One region of the Cupriavidus sp. HE11 genome, then DNA from elsewhere that is predicted to be linked to it. Evidence: riboswitches for the same ligand, from Rfam matches in the RefSeq annotation. Region 1 holds a riboswitch; the other holds the start of a gene.
The links. A riboswitch is a leader RNA that binds a small molecule or an ion and turns the genes downstream of it on or off. The one in region 1 is predicted to bind manganese.
Positions count from the first base shown of each region.

Region 2: another riboswitch for manganese. It lies ahead of ACOABP_RS26355 (hypothetical protein); the one in region 1 lies ahead of ACOABP_RS13470 (TMEM165/GDT1 family protein).

Region 1 covers NZ_CP184464.1:2,902,035-2,907,560, reverse strand. Annotated here, with positions in the region: gene ACOABP_RS13485 (adenosine deaminase) at 1-485, shown strand, start outside; gene guaD (guanine deaminase) at 568-1,908, shown strand; gene ACOABP_RS13475 (fatty acid desaturase) at 2,081-3,271, shown strand; yybP-ykoY riboswitch at 3,340-3,561, shown strand; gene ACOABP_RS13470 (TMEM165/GDT1 family protein) at 3,592-4,167, shown strand; gene ACOABP_RS13465 (urate hydroxylase PuuD) at 4,291-5,502, opposite strand.
Region 2 covers NZ_CP184465.1:2,001,769-2,007,294, forward strand. Annotated here, with positions in the region: gene ACOABP_RS26345 (MFS transporter) at 1-44, shown strand, start outside; gene ACOABP_RS26350 (alternative oxidase) at 85-738, opposite strand; yybP-ykoY riboswitch at 1,037-1,188, shown strand; gene ACOABP_RS26355 (hypothetical protein) at 1,251-1,712, shown strand; gene ACOABP_RS26360 (efflux RND transporter periplasmic adaptor subunit) at 1,804-2,874, shown strand; gene ACOABP_RS26365 (efflux RND transporter permease subunit) at 2,874-5,526, shown strand, end outside.

The DNA of each region.
Region 1 (5,526 bases):
GTCTGCATCTGGTGGCGCATGCCGGAGAGGAAGGCCCGGCCCAGTACGTGACCGACGCACTGGACATCCTCAAGGTCGAGCGCATCGATCACGGCGTGCGTGCGATCGATGACGCGGCGCTCGTGCAGCGCCTGGCGCGCGAACGCATCGCCCTGACCGTGTGCCCGCTGTCGAACCAGAAGCTGAAGGTCTACCCCGACCTGCGCGACCATTCGCTGAAGCAGCTGCTCGATGCCGGCGTGGCCGTGACGCTGCACTCGGACGACCCGGCTTACTTTGGCGGCTACATGAACGCCAACTGGGAAGCCACGTTCGACGCGCTGCCGCTGGACGCGACCGATGCCCACAAGCTGGCCCGCAACAGTTTTGAAGCGGCCTTCCTGCCCGACACGCAGAAGGCCGAATTCCTGGCGGAGGTCGACCACTTCTGGTCGGCCACGCCCATGTCCCCGCCCGCAGCGGCTCACGTGAGTACCACGAGCTAAGCGGGCGCATACCCAGAACGCCGGATGCCGCGCCCGCTGCCTGAATGGCACGGGCGGGTGCCGGCCGCCCCGAGACAAGACGATGACGACGACTTCCCCTGATTCCCGCACCAATGGTGCCGTCACCCGCGCCATCCGCGGCCGCATCCTTCATTTCCTGCGCGACCCGCAGTTCCATGACGATGCCTATCAGTATTGGGAAGACGGCCTGCTGATCGTGACGGCCGGCCGTGTTGCCGCCGTCGGTTCGTACGACAGCCTGGCGGGCGAGATTCCCGCCGACGCCGAGGTGATCGACCATCGCGGCAAGCTGATCGTGCCGGGCTTCATCGACACGCACATCCACTATCCGCAGACCGATATCATCGCGTCGCCGTCGCCGGGCCTGCTGCACTGGCTCGATACCTACACGTTCCCCGAGGAACGCCGCTTCAGCGACGCCGCCTATGCGCGCGGCGTGGCCGACTTTTTCACCGACGAACTGCTGCGCAACGGCACCACCACGGCCATGGTCTGGAGCACCGTGCATGCCGCCTCGGCCGACGGCCTGTTCGCGGCCAGCCAGGCGCGCAACATGCGCATGATCACCGGCAAGGTGATGATGGATCGCAACTGCCCCGAATTCCTGCGCGACACGGCCGAGTCCGGCGCGCGCGAGTCGGCCGACCTGATTTCGAAATGGCACGGCAAGGATCGCCTGGCCTACGCGATCACGCCGCGCTTTGCGCCGACGTCCACGGAAGCGCAGCTGGCCGCCTGCGGCGAACTGGCCCGCGCCCACGACGATGTCTTTATCCAGACGCACGTGGCCGAGAACCGCGACGAGGTGAAATGGGTGGCCGAGCTGTTCCCCGACGCCCGCAGCTACCTGGACGTCTACGACCGCTACAACCTGCTGCGTCCGGGCGCGTTCTATGGGCACGCGATCTACCTCGACCCCGAGGATCGCCGCCGGCTGGCCGACAGCGGCGCGGCCGTGGCGCACTGCCCCACGTCGAACCTGTTCTTGGGCAGCGGCTTCTATGACTTCCACCAGTCCGACGCCAACCGCCTGAACGTGACACTGGCCACCGACGTGGGCGGCGGCACGTCGTTCTCGATGTTCCGCACGATGAACGCGGCCCACAAGGTGGCGCGCATGGGCGGCTATCACCTGACCGCGCTGCGCATGTTCTACCTGGCCACGCGTGCGGCGGCCGAGGCACTGGGCTGGCAGGACCGCATCGGCAGCTTCGAGCCGGGCTGCGAGGCCGATTTCCTGGTGCTGGACCCCGAGGCCACGCCGCTGATCGCGCGCCGCAGCCACCGCTCGGAAACGCTGGAGGAGCAATTGTTCGCGTTTGCGATGCTGGGCGACGACCGCGTGATCGACAGCGTCTACATCATGGGCGAGGAGACGGCCGACGTGCCGGTGGCAGCCTGACCACACGGCCTTGCCGGCAAGGGGCTTTCCGGGCGCATGCGAACGGAAAGCCCCTTTTAGAGGCCATGTATTGACCGGAATCAACACAATCGTCATCAAACCCTTCTAGCCTGTCGCATCCGTGCGCCCTCGAAGACTGGGCGCCACCGCATTCCGACTCGCTGGACCATCGATGACTGCCCGATCCGACACCCTTTCCGCTGCCGATGCTCAAGACATCGGCGCGGCGGCCGCCCCCGGCCAAGCCCGCCAGACTCACCAGACCCGCCCTGCCGGCAACGCTCCGCTGCCGGAACCCATCGCCTTCGAGGCGCCGTTCCCCAATCGCAAGACCATCCGCAGCTGGCTGATCCCGCTGGGCCGCCGCAGCACGCCACGCGCGCTGATGCTGTTCGCGTTCGACTACGCGCTGTTCGCGGCCGTGCTGGCCGGCGTGGTGCTGCTGTCGGCGTGGTGGGCCAAGGTGGGCCTGGGCGTGCTGGCCGGCCTGATCATCGCGCGGCTGTTCATCATCGGCCACGACGCCTGCCACCAGAGCCTGACCGACAACCGCAGCCTGAACAAATGGCTGGGCCGGCTGACCTTCCTGCCCTCGCTGACGCCTTACAGCCTGTGGGAAGTGGGCCATAACGTCGTGCATCACGGCTACACCAACCTGAAAGGCTTCGACTTCGTCTGGGCGCCCTACTCGCTCGAGGAATTCCGCGCGCTGCCGCGCCGCCGCCGTGTGATGGAGCGCATCTACCGCAACGGCGTTGGCGCCGGGCTGTACTACCTGATCGAGATCTGGTGGTTCAAGCTGTTCTTCCCGAGCAAGCGCCAGATGGCCACGCGCCGCCCGATCTTCATGTGGGACTGCACGCTGGTGGCCGCGTTCGGCGCGCTGTGGATTGGCGCGCTGGCCTGGCTGGCCATCGCCACGGACCAGTCCGTGCTGCTGATGATCGGCACCGGTTTCGTGCTGCCATTCCTGGTCTGGAATACCACGGTCGGCTTTGTACTCTACGTCCATCACACGCATACGAGCGTGGCCTGGTACGACACCAAGCCGATGTGGGCCAAGGCCCAGCCGTTCGTGTCGACGACCGTGCACCTGCGCTTCGGCATGGGCATTGGCGCGGCACTACATCACATCATGGAACACACGGCTCACCACGTGGACATGAGCGTGCCGCTGTACCAGCTCAAGCGCGCGCAGGCGCTGCTCGAACACGCGCTGCCGGGCCGCATCATCATCGAGAACTTCTCGTGGCGCTGGTACTTCCAGACCGCGCGCCACTGCAAGCTCTACGACTTCAAGGCCCTGTGCTGGACCGATTTCCGCGGTCGCCAGACCAGCGAGAACAGCCCGGTCCCGGCCTGAGAATCATTTGCAAAGACATCGCAAAAAAGCCAGATTGATGGACATTACCCATCGGTCTGGCTAAAATGCGAACTTCCATTGGGGAGTAGCCGCCCTGATCTCACCGCGCCGCGCAATGCGGCACCCGGAAGACAGGGGCGTACGTCAACAGACTTGACCAAATGCCGGTTCGGCAGGCGGTTATGGCGTGCGCAGCCCAGGACCTTGTGTCCGGCGCCTGGCGAGACCGATGACCATACCTTTCTGGCCGGGCCGGGAAAGGTGTGTGTCATTGGCATCTCGCGAGATGCGTTTGCGGCCCGGTTATTGCACCTATAAAAATGGAATCGTTCCTCGTCTCCACAGGTATCGTCGCGCTCGCCGAAATGGGCGACAAGACGCAGCTGCTGTCGCTCGTGCTGGCCGCGCGGTATCGCAAGCCCCTCCCCATCATCGTTGGCATCCTGATCGCCACCCTGGTCAACCACGGCTTTGCCGGCGCGCTGGGCGGCTGGATTACCGGCGTGCTGGGCGCCAACCTGCTGCGCTGGATTCTTGGCCTTGGCTTTATCGCGATGGCAGGCTGGATGCTGATTCCCGACAAGCTCGACGACGCGGAGGAAGCCAAGCCGGTCAAGGGCGCGCTGGGCATCCTGGGCACCACGATCGTCGCGTTCTTCTTTGCCGAGATGGGCGACAAGACGCAGATCGCCACCGTAGCCCTGGCAGCCCGCTTCCATGGCGAAGTGCTGGCCGTGGTTGCCGGCACCACGTTCGGCATGATGCTGGCCAATGCACCGGCCGTGCTGCTGGGCGACCGCTTCGCCAACAAGATGCCGATCGCGCTGGTCCACAAGATTGCCGCGGCCATCTTCCTGGTGCTGGGCCTGTTGGCACTGTTCAACGTGGGCGGCTGATGCCGCATCGGCAGCACAAATAAAAAAACGGGGCCGAAGCCCCGCTCAAACCCTCGCCGGTCCGGTACAGCCGGCTGCTGACTGCGCAGCCTCCGGACCGTCGATCACCGATGCCCGGTCAAATTAGTTGGTCGTCTTTGCGCCGCCCTCGAACCACTGGCCCAGCAGGGCACGTTCGTCGTCCGTGATCTGGGTGACGTTACCCAGCGGCATGGCCTTCTGCTGCACGGCCTGCTGGTAGATCAGCTGGGCGTGCGACTTGATACCGTCGGCGCTGTCGAGCTTGATGCCCTTGGCGGCCGTCGGCATCATCTTCGGCTGCTCGGCATGGCACTGCACGCAGCGCGTGTTCATGATTTCCTGCACCTTCACGAAGCTCACGGCCGTCGCGGCGGCGTCGCCGTCGGCGCTCTTGGCGACTTGCGGACGCGGCTGCGGGGCGATCAGGAATGCCACCAGGCCCAGGCATGCCACACCGGCGGCCGGCCACGCGATGTTGATCTTGCCCTTGTGCTTCAGGATGAAGAACTGACGGATCATCACGCCAGCCAGCATCACCATGATCAGCACCAGCCAGTTGTTCTTGGCCGCGTACGTCATGCTGTAGTGGTTGGACAGCATCGCGAACAGCACCGGCAGCGTGAAGTACGTGTTGTGCACGCTGCGCTGCTTGCCGCGCTTGCCGTGGATCGGGTCCACCGGCTGGCCGGCCTTCAGTGCCGCCACCACCTTGCGCTGACCCGGGATGATCCAGAACAGCACGTTCGCGCTCATGATCGTGGCGATCATCGCGCCGGTCAGCAGGAATGCCGCACGGCCCGCAAAAATATGGCAGGCCACGAAGGCTGCCACGGCCACATACACGGCCACCAGGATGCCCACGGTCCGGTCGCTCTTGCCGAAGATGCGGCAGATCGCGTCATAGACCACCCAGCCGACGATCAGGTACGTCACGGCAAAGCCCACGGCAGCGCCGGGGGACATGTCGTAGACGTTCTTGTCGATCAGGAACGTGCTGGCGTTGAACAGGTACAGCACCACCAGCAGCGCAAAGCCGCTCATCCACGTGGAGTACGACTCCCAGTAGAACCAGTGCAGGTTCTCGGGCAGCGACTTCGGCGCGGTCAGGTACTTCTGCGGGTTGTAGAAGCCGCCACCGTGCACGGCCCACAGTTCGCCGTCGACGCCCTTGTCCTTCAGCCCGGTATCGATGGGACGCGTCAGGCTGTTGTCCAGCCAGACGAAATAGAACGACGAACCGATCCAGGCGATCGCCGTGATGACGTGCAGCCAACGCAACAGCAGATTGGCCCAGTCGAGAATGTAGCCTTCCATGACTTGTCTCCTTGTTCCCGTCCG
Region 2 (5,526 bases), on a different replicon from region 1:
GGCCCGACCACTCCTGCGCGATGACCAGCAAAAAGCCCGCCTGAGGCGGGCTTTCCGGTCTTGCGGCGAAGCGCTTGATATCGCTTACACGGCCTGGCTGATGGTTTCGCCGCTGGTCAGGGCGTTGGCAAAGCCGTGGTTCACGTCGCGGTGGCCCACTTCATCGGCGCGTACGGCCAGGACCACGTCACGCAGCTGGGCATCGGCAGGCAGGTTCCAGTATTCGATGGCCAGGGCCGGGGCGGGAACGTTTTCCACGCGGCCCGCATCGATTTCGGCCAGGTAGAGCGTGTAGCTGATGACCGCCTGTTCCTCGAAGTACCCCACCAGACGGTGCGCCGTGCGTGCCGACACCAGGTACAGGACAAAGTAGGCCACGAAGAAGACCGCCTGCACCAGCAGAATCACCACGCGCTCGAACCAGCTGGGCCTGGCGATCTGGATGAACGTCATCAGATGCATGCGCTCGTTCTCGGCTTCGTCCAGCAGCGTCCGGATCCAGCCTTCGTCGGCCACCATCCAGCGCAGGCAGCGCAGGTGCACCAGCATGCCGCCGACCATGCCCGGCACGGCGGCCACGGTTTCCAGCACGATGGCACGGTTGCCATAGCGCTTGGCAAAGAAGGTGTCGGCAAAGAAGCGCAGCGTCATGGTGATGGCCAGGGCGACGCGGTCCGAGAAGCCCGAGACATTGTGATGAACGTCCAGGTCTGCCGGCGTGTGGGTGGGGGCTTGCATGATGGCTCCGATATGTTGAGCGTTGCGATTGCTGCGATCCAGGAGAGCCGGGTGGCCGGTCCGCCTCTCTTAAACATGCATTCAAGATACATCTTTAAAGAAACGGCTACAAGCCGATTTGCTGCCTCGCAACAGCGGATGTGCGATTACCGGTTGGTCGGGAAATGCGGGTCAGGCACCCGGTCGCGGGCTTTTGCCGTGCTTGAGCTGGCTCCAAAGGGCGCGCGCCAGCAGCCGGATGGGGCGGATGGGCAGGCATGTGGCGCGGTGGCAGCGCCGCGCAAGCCGTGCTAGCATTCGCTCCGTCTTAGGGGAGTAGCCTGCCTCCACCCACGGGGGCGCCGTCGTCAACATACTTGGCCAGACAAGCCATGGCGCCGGCAACCGGTTTCGGCAATCGAAGCCCGTTTCGCGAGACCTTTGACTTTACGTCCACCAGCCGGGGCTGGCACTGGACGATAGAGTCATTGGTCGCGAACTCCGCCAGCCCCAACCTTGTGATTCGAACCGCCATGGGGCGCCTTTCACCTCTCGCCAGATTTGGCTTCCTGACGATCCTGATCGTGATCCAGTGCCTGGGTCCGCTGCTGCATGCCCACATGGGCACGCCGCACCAGACCGGCTTCCATCTGGATATTCCAATGCCGGGCCTGTTCCGGATCGTGCTCGAAGAGCGCAAGGCCCAGGCTGGTGCCGACGCAGCTGCACCGGCCGCTTCCACCGCCCAGGCCGTGCCCCACGCCGATGACGAGCCGTTCTCGATCGATGTCGAAAAAGGCCTGAGCCACGCCGGGCCGGGGCTCGATGTCGATCCGTCGATGATCGAGGCCCTGCTGGCCCTGTGCGCCGTGCTGCTGGTGCTGGCCGCATGGGTGGCCTGGCCACTGGTACGCGCCGCCACCCCACACCGGCTGCGCTGGCGTGGCGGCAGCAGCAACCCGCCGCCCGCGCACGCCCCCCCTCTCTATTCCTGACCGCGATCCCGCCGGGCTGACCGGTGTCCTTGCACGCCTGAGAACTTGAAAGCGGCGTGCGGCTTTCACTCGCATTGTTTCGGAGTCAGGAATGTCTTTCCGTCGTCGTCTTGCGCTGACCGCGTTTGCGGTTTCGGCGCTGACCTGTATCGCCCCAGTCCAGGCACGTACGCTGCCGCTCAGCGCCGCCCAGGCCCAGGCACTGGGTATCCGCTTCGCGGCCGCCGAGAACGCCGCGCATATCGAGATCGGCACTACCGCGCGCGTGGTGCTGCGTCCCGACGCGCAGTTCGTGGTGGCCGCGCCGTATCCGGGCATGGTGTCGCAGGTGCTGGTCGCTATCGGCCAGTCCGTGAAAAAAGGCCAGCCGCTGGCGCTGTTTGCCAGCCCGCAGATGTTCGAAGCCAGCCGTGCGCTGGCCGAGGCCCGGTCGCAGGCCGAACTGGCCCAGCTGGCGCTCAAGCGCGACCGCCAGCTACATGACGACGGCATCATCGCCGGCAGCCGCTGGGAGACCACCCAGGCGCGTGCGCGCGAAGCCGGCGCGGCGGTGCGGGCACGCGAGGCCGAGATGGCGGCGGCCGGCATCGGCGTGGGCCCGCGTGGCGAAGCGCGCATGGTGGCCGGCCGCGACGGGCTGGTTGCCGAGATCCATGCGGTACCGGGTACACGCGTCGATGCGTCGGCACCGCTGTTCCGCATCGTCGATCCCGATGCCCTGGAACTCGACCTGCTGGTCGGCCGCGACGTGCCGACGATCCGTGGCGGCGCGCGCGTGGAAGTGCGCCAGCGCGGCGCCGCCGGCAAGGTGGCCGGCGTGGTGCCGTCCAGCGACGGCACCGGTGCGGTGCGTATCCGCGCCACGCTGGATACGCGCGGCAGCCTGCAGGCGGGCGAGAGCGTTGGCGTGGTCGTCCATCTGGGATCGGGCACGGCAAGCCAGTCCGGCGTGCGCCTGCGCGTGCCGGTGGCTGCGCTGACCTACACGCAGGGCAAGGCCGGGGTATTCGTGGCGGTCAAGGACGGCGTGGTCTACCACCCGGTGACGGTCGATGCCACGGACGATGCCTTTGCCACCGTGCGTGGCGCGCTGCCGGCCAACGCCCGGGTGGCCGTGGCGGGCATCGGCGCGCTCAAGGGCATGCTGGTCGGAGGCCAATGATGCTGGCCAGAATCGTTGATATTGCCTTGCGCCAGCGCGTGCTGGTGCTGATCGCGGCCGCCGTGCTCGCGTTCGTGGGCGCGTGGGCCTATGCCAACCTGCCCATCGATGCCTTTCCCGATATCGCCCCGACGCAGGTCAAGGTCATTCTCAAGATCCCCGGCATGACGCCCGAGGAGGTGGAGCAGCGCGTATCCACGCCAATCGAGCAAGAACTGCTGGGCATTCCGCAGAAGACCATCGTGCGTTCGGTGTCGAAGTACGGGCTTAGCGACGTGACGGTCGACTTCGAGGAGGGCGTGGACCCGTATTGGGCCCGGCAGCAGGTCACCGAGCGGCTGTCCGGCCTGATGCGTGACCTGCCCGACAACGCGGTGGGTGGCCTGGCGCCGATCACCACGCCGCTGGGCGAGATGTTCATGTTCACGCTCGAAAGCGACACCCATACGCTGGCCGAGCGTCGGCAGGTGCTGGACTGGGTGATTCGCCCGGCGCTGCGCACGGTCAGCGGCGTGGCCGATGTCAATGCGCTGGGCGGCGAAGTCCGCAGCTACGAGGTAATCCCCGATCCGGCCCGGCTGCGCGCGCGCGGCGTGACGCTGGAGCAGTTGCGCCACGCGCTGGAGAGCAACAACCGCAACGACGGCGCGGGGCGCGTGGAGCAGGGCGACGAAACCTGGGTGGTGCGCGTGGAAGGCGGCGTGCGGGGCCTGGAAGACCTGCGGCGCATCGTCGTGCCGGCCGGCGACGACAGGACGCAACTGGCCCAGGTGACCGTGGCCGACGTGGCGACCGTGGGCCTGGGCGCCACCACGCGCAACGGTGCGGTGTCGATGGACGGCAAGGGCGAGGCGGTGCAGGGCCTGGTGCTGGCCTTGCGTGGCGCCGATGCGTCAAAGGTCGTCAAGGCCGTGCAGGACAAGCTCGACGAACTGGCGCCGAGTCTGCCCAAGGGCATGACCACGAAGGTGTTCTACGACCGGGGCGAACTGGTGTCCCGCGCGGCGAATACGGTGGTGCGCGCGCTGGTGGAGGCCAGCCTGCTGGTGATCGTCACGCTGTACCTGTTCCTGGGCGGCCTGCGGGCGGCACTGGTGGTGGCGGCCACGCTGCCGCTGTCGCTGCTCGCCACGTTCCTGATGATGCGCTACGTGGGCCTGACGGCCAACCTCATGAGCCTGGGCGGCCTTGCCATTGCGCTGGGCATGCTGGTCGATGCCGCCGTGGTGGTGGTCGAGAATATCGAATCGGGGCTGGCACGGGCCAGCGCGCGGCACACCGATCCGGCGCTGCGTCCGGCCATCATCCGGCACGCAGTGTCCAGCGTGGCAGTGCCGATGCTGGCGGGCGTGTCGATCATCGCCATCGTGTTCCTGCCGCTGCTGTCGCTCGAGGGGCTGGAGGGCAAGCTGTTCGGACCCGTGGCGCTGACGATCGTGCTGGCACTGGGCGCTTCCGTGGTGATTGCGCTGACCGTGGTGCCGGCGCTGGCGTCGCTGCTGCTGCGCGCGCATGACGAGCATGCGCCGTTCCTGATGCGCTGGGTATCGGCGCGCTTCGACCGGCTGCAGGCCTGGAGCCAGCGGCGCGCCCGCGTGGTGTTCGGCCTGGCCGGGGCGGCACTGCTGCTGGCGGTGGCGCTCTATGCGTCGGTGGGCAAGACGTTCATGCCGTCGATGGACGAGGGCGACCTGATCGTGCAGATGCAGCGTGCGCCGTCGGTGTCGCTGGAGACATCGCTCGACATCGACCGCCGCGTGCAGGCGGCACTGCTCAAGGAAGTGCCCGAGATCCGCTCGATCGTCGCACGCATGGGGTCCGATGACCTGGGTCTCGATCCGATGGGCCTGAACGAGACCGATGCGTTCCTGGTGCTGAAGCCGAAGTCCGAATGGCGGGGCACAAAGGAAGATATCGCCACCGATATCCGCAAGGTCATGGAGCGGTTTCCCGGCGTGATGTACAGCTTTACCCAGCCGATCGAGATGCGGATCTCGGAGATGATGACCGGCACGCGCGGCGACGTCGCGATCAAGGTGTTCGGCAACGACTTGGCGGCCATCAACCATGCGTCTACCGCGATTGCCGAGCAGATGCGCAAGGTGCCCGGCGCCGCCGAAGTCATTGCCGCCAGCAATGACGGCGTGCAGTACCTGACGCTGGCCGTGGACCGGGCCGCGCTGGGCCGGGCCGGCCTGACCAGCGACGCGCTGCAGGCGCTGCTGCGTGCGCAGGTGGAAGGCGAGCGCATCGGCATCGTGCCCGAAGGGGTGGTGCGCACACCGCTGCTGCTGCGCGGCAGCGATGCGCTGCGGCAGACGCCGGAGAGCTTCACCAGCCTGATGGTGACGGCGCCCGACGGCAAGACCTGGCCGCTGACGTCGCTGGCCGAGGTACGCCGCGTGGACGGGCCGGTACGTATCAACCACGAGAACGGCGCGCGCTTCGGCATCGTGCAGGTCAACGTCGATGGGCGTGACCTGACCGGTTTTGTCGAGGACGCCCGTGCGGCCGTGGCCGCGTTGCCCGACATGCCTAGGGACCTGCGCATTGTCTGGGGCGGTCAGTTCGAGAACCAGCAGCGCGCCGCCGCACGGCTGGGGCTGGTGGTGCCGCTGGCGCTGGGGGCCATCTTCCTGCTGCTGATGCTGA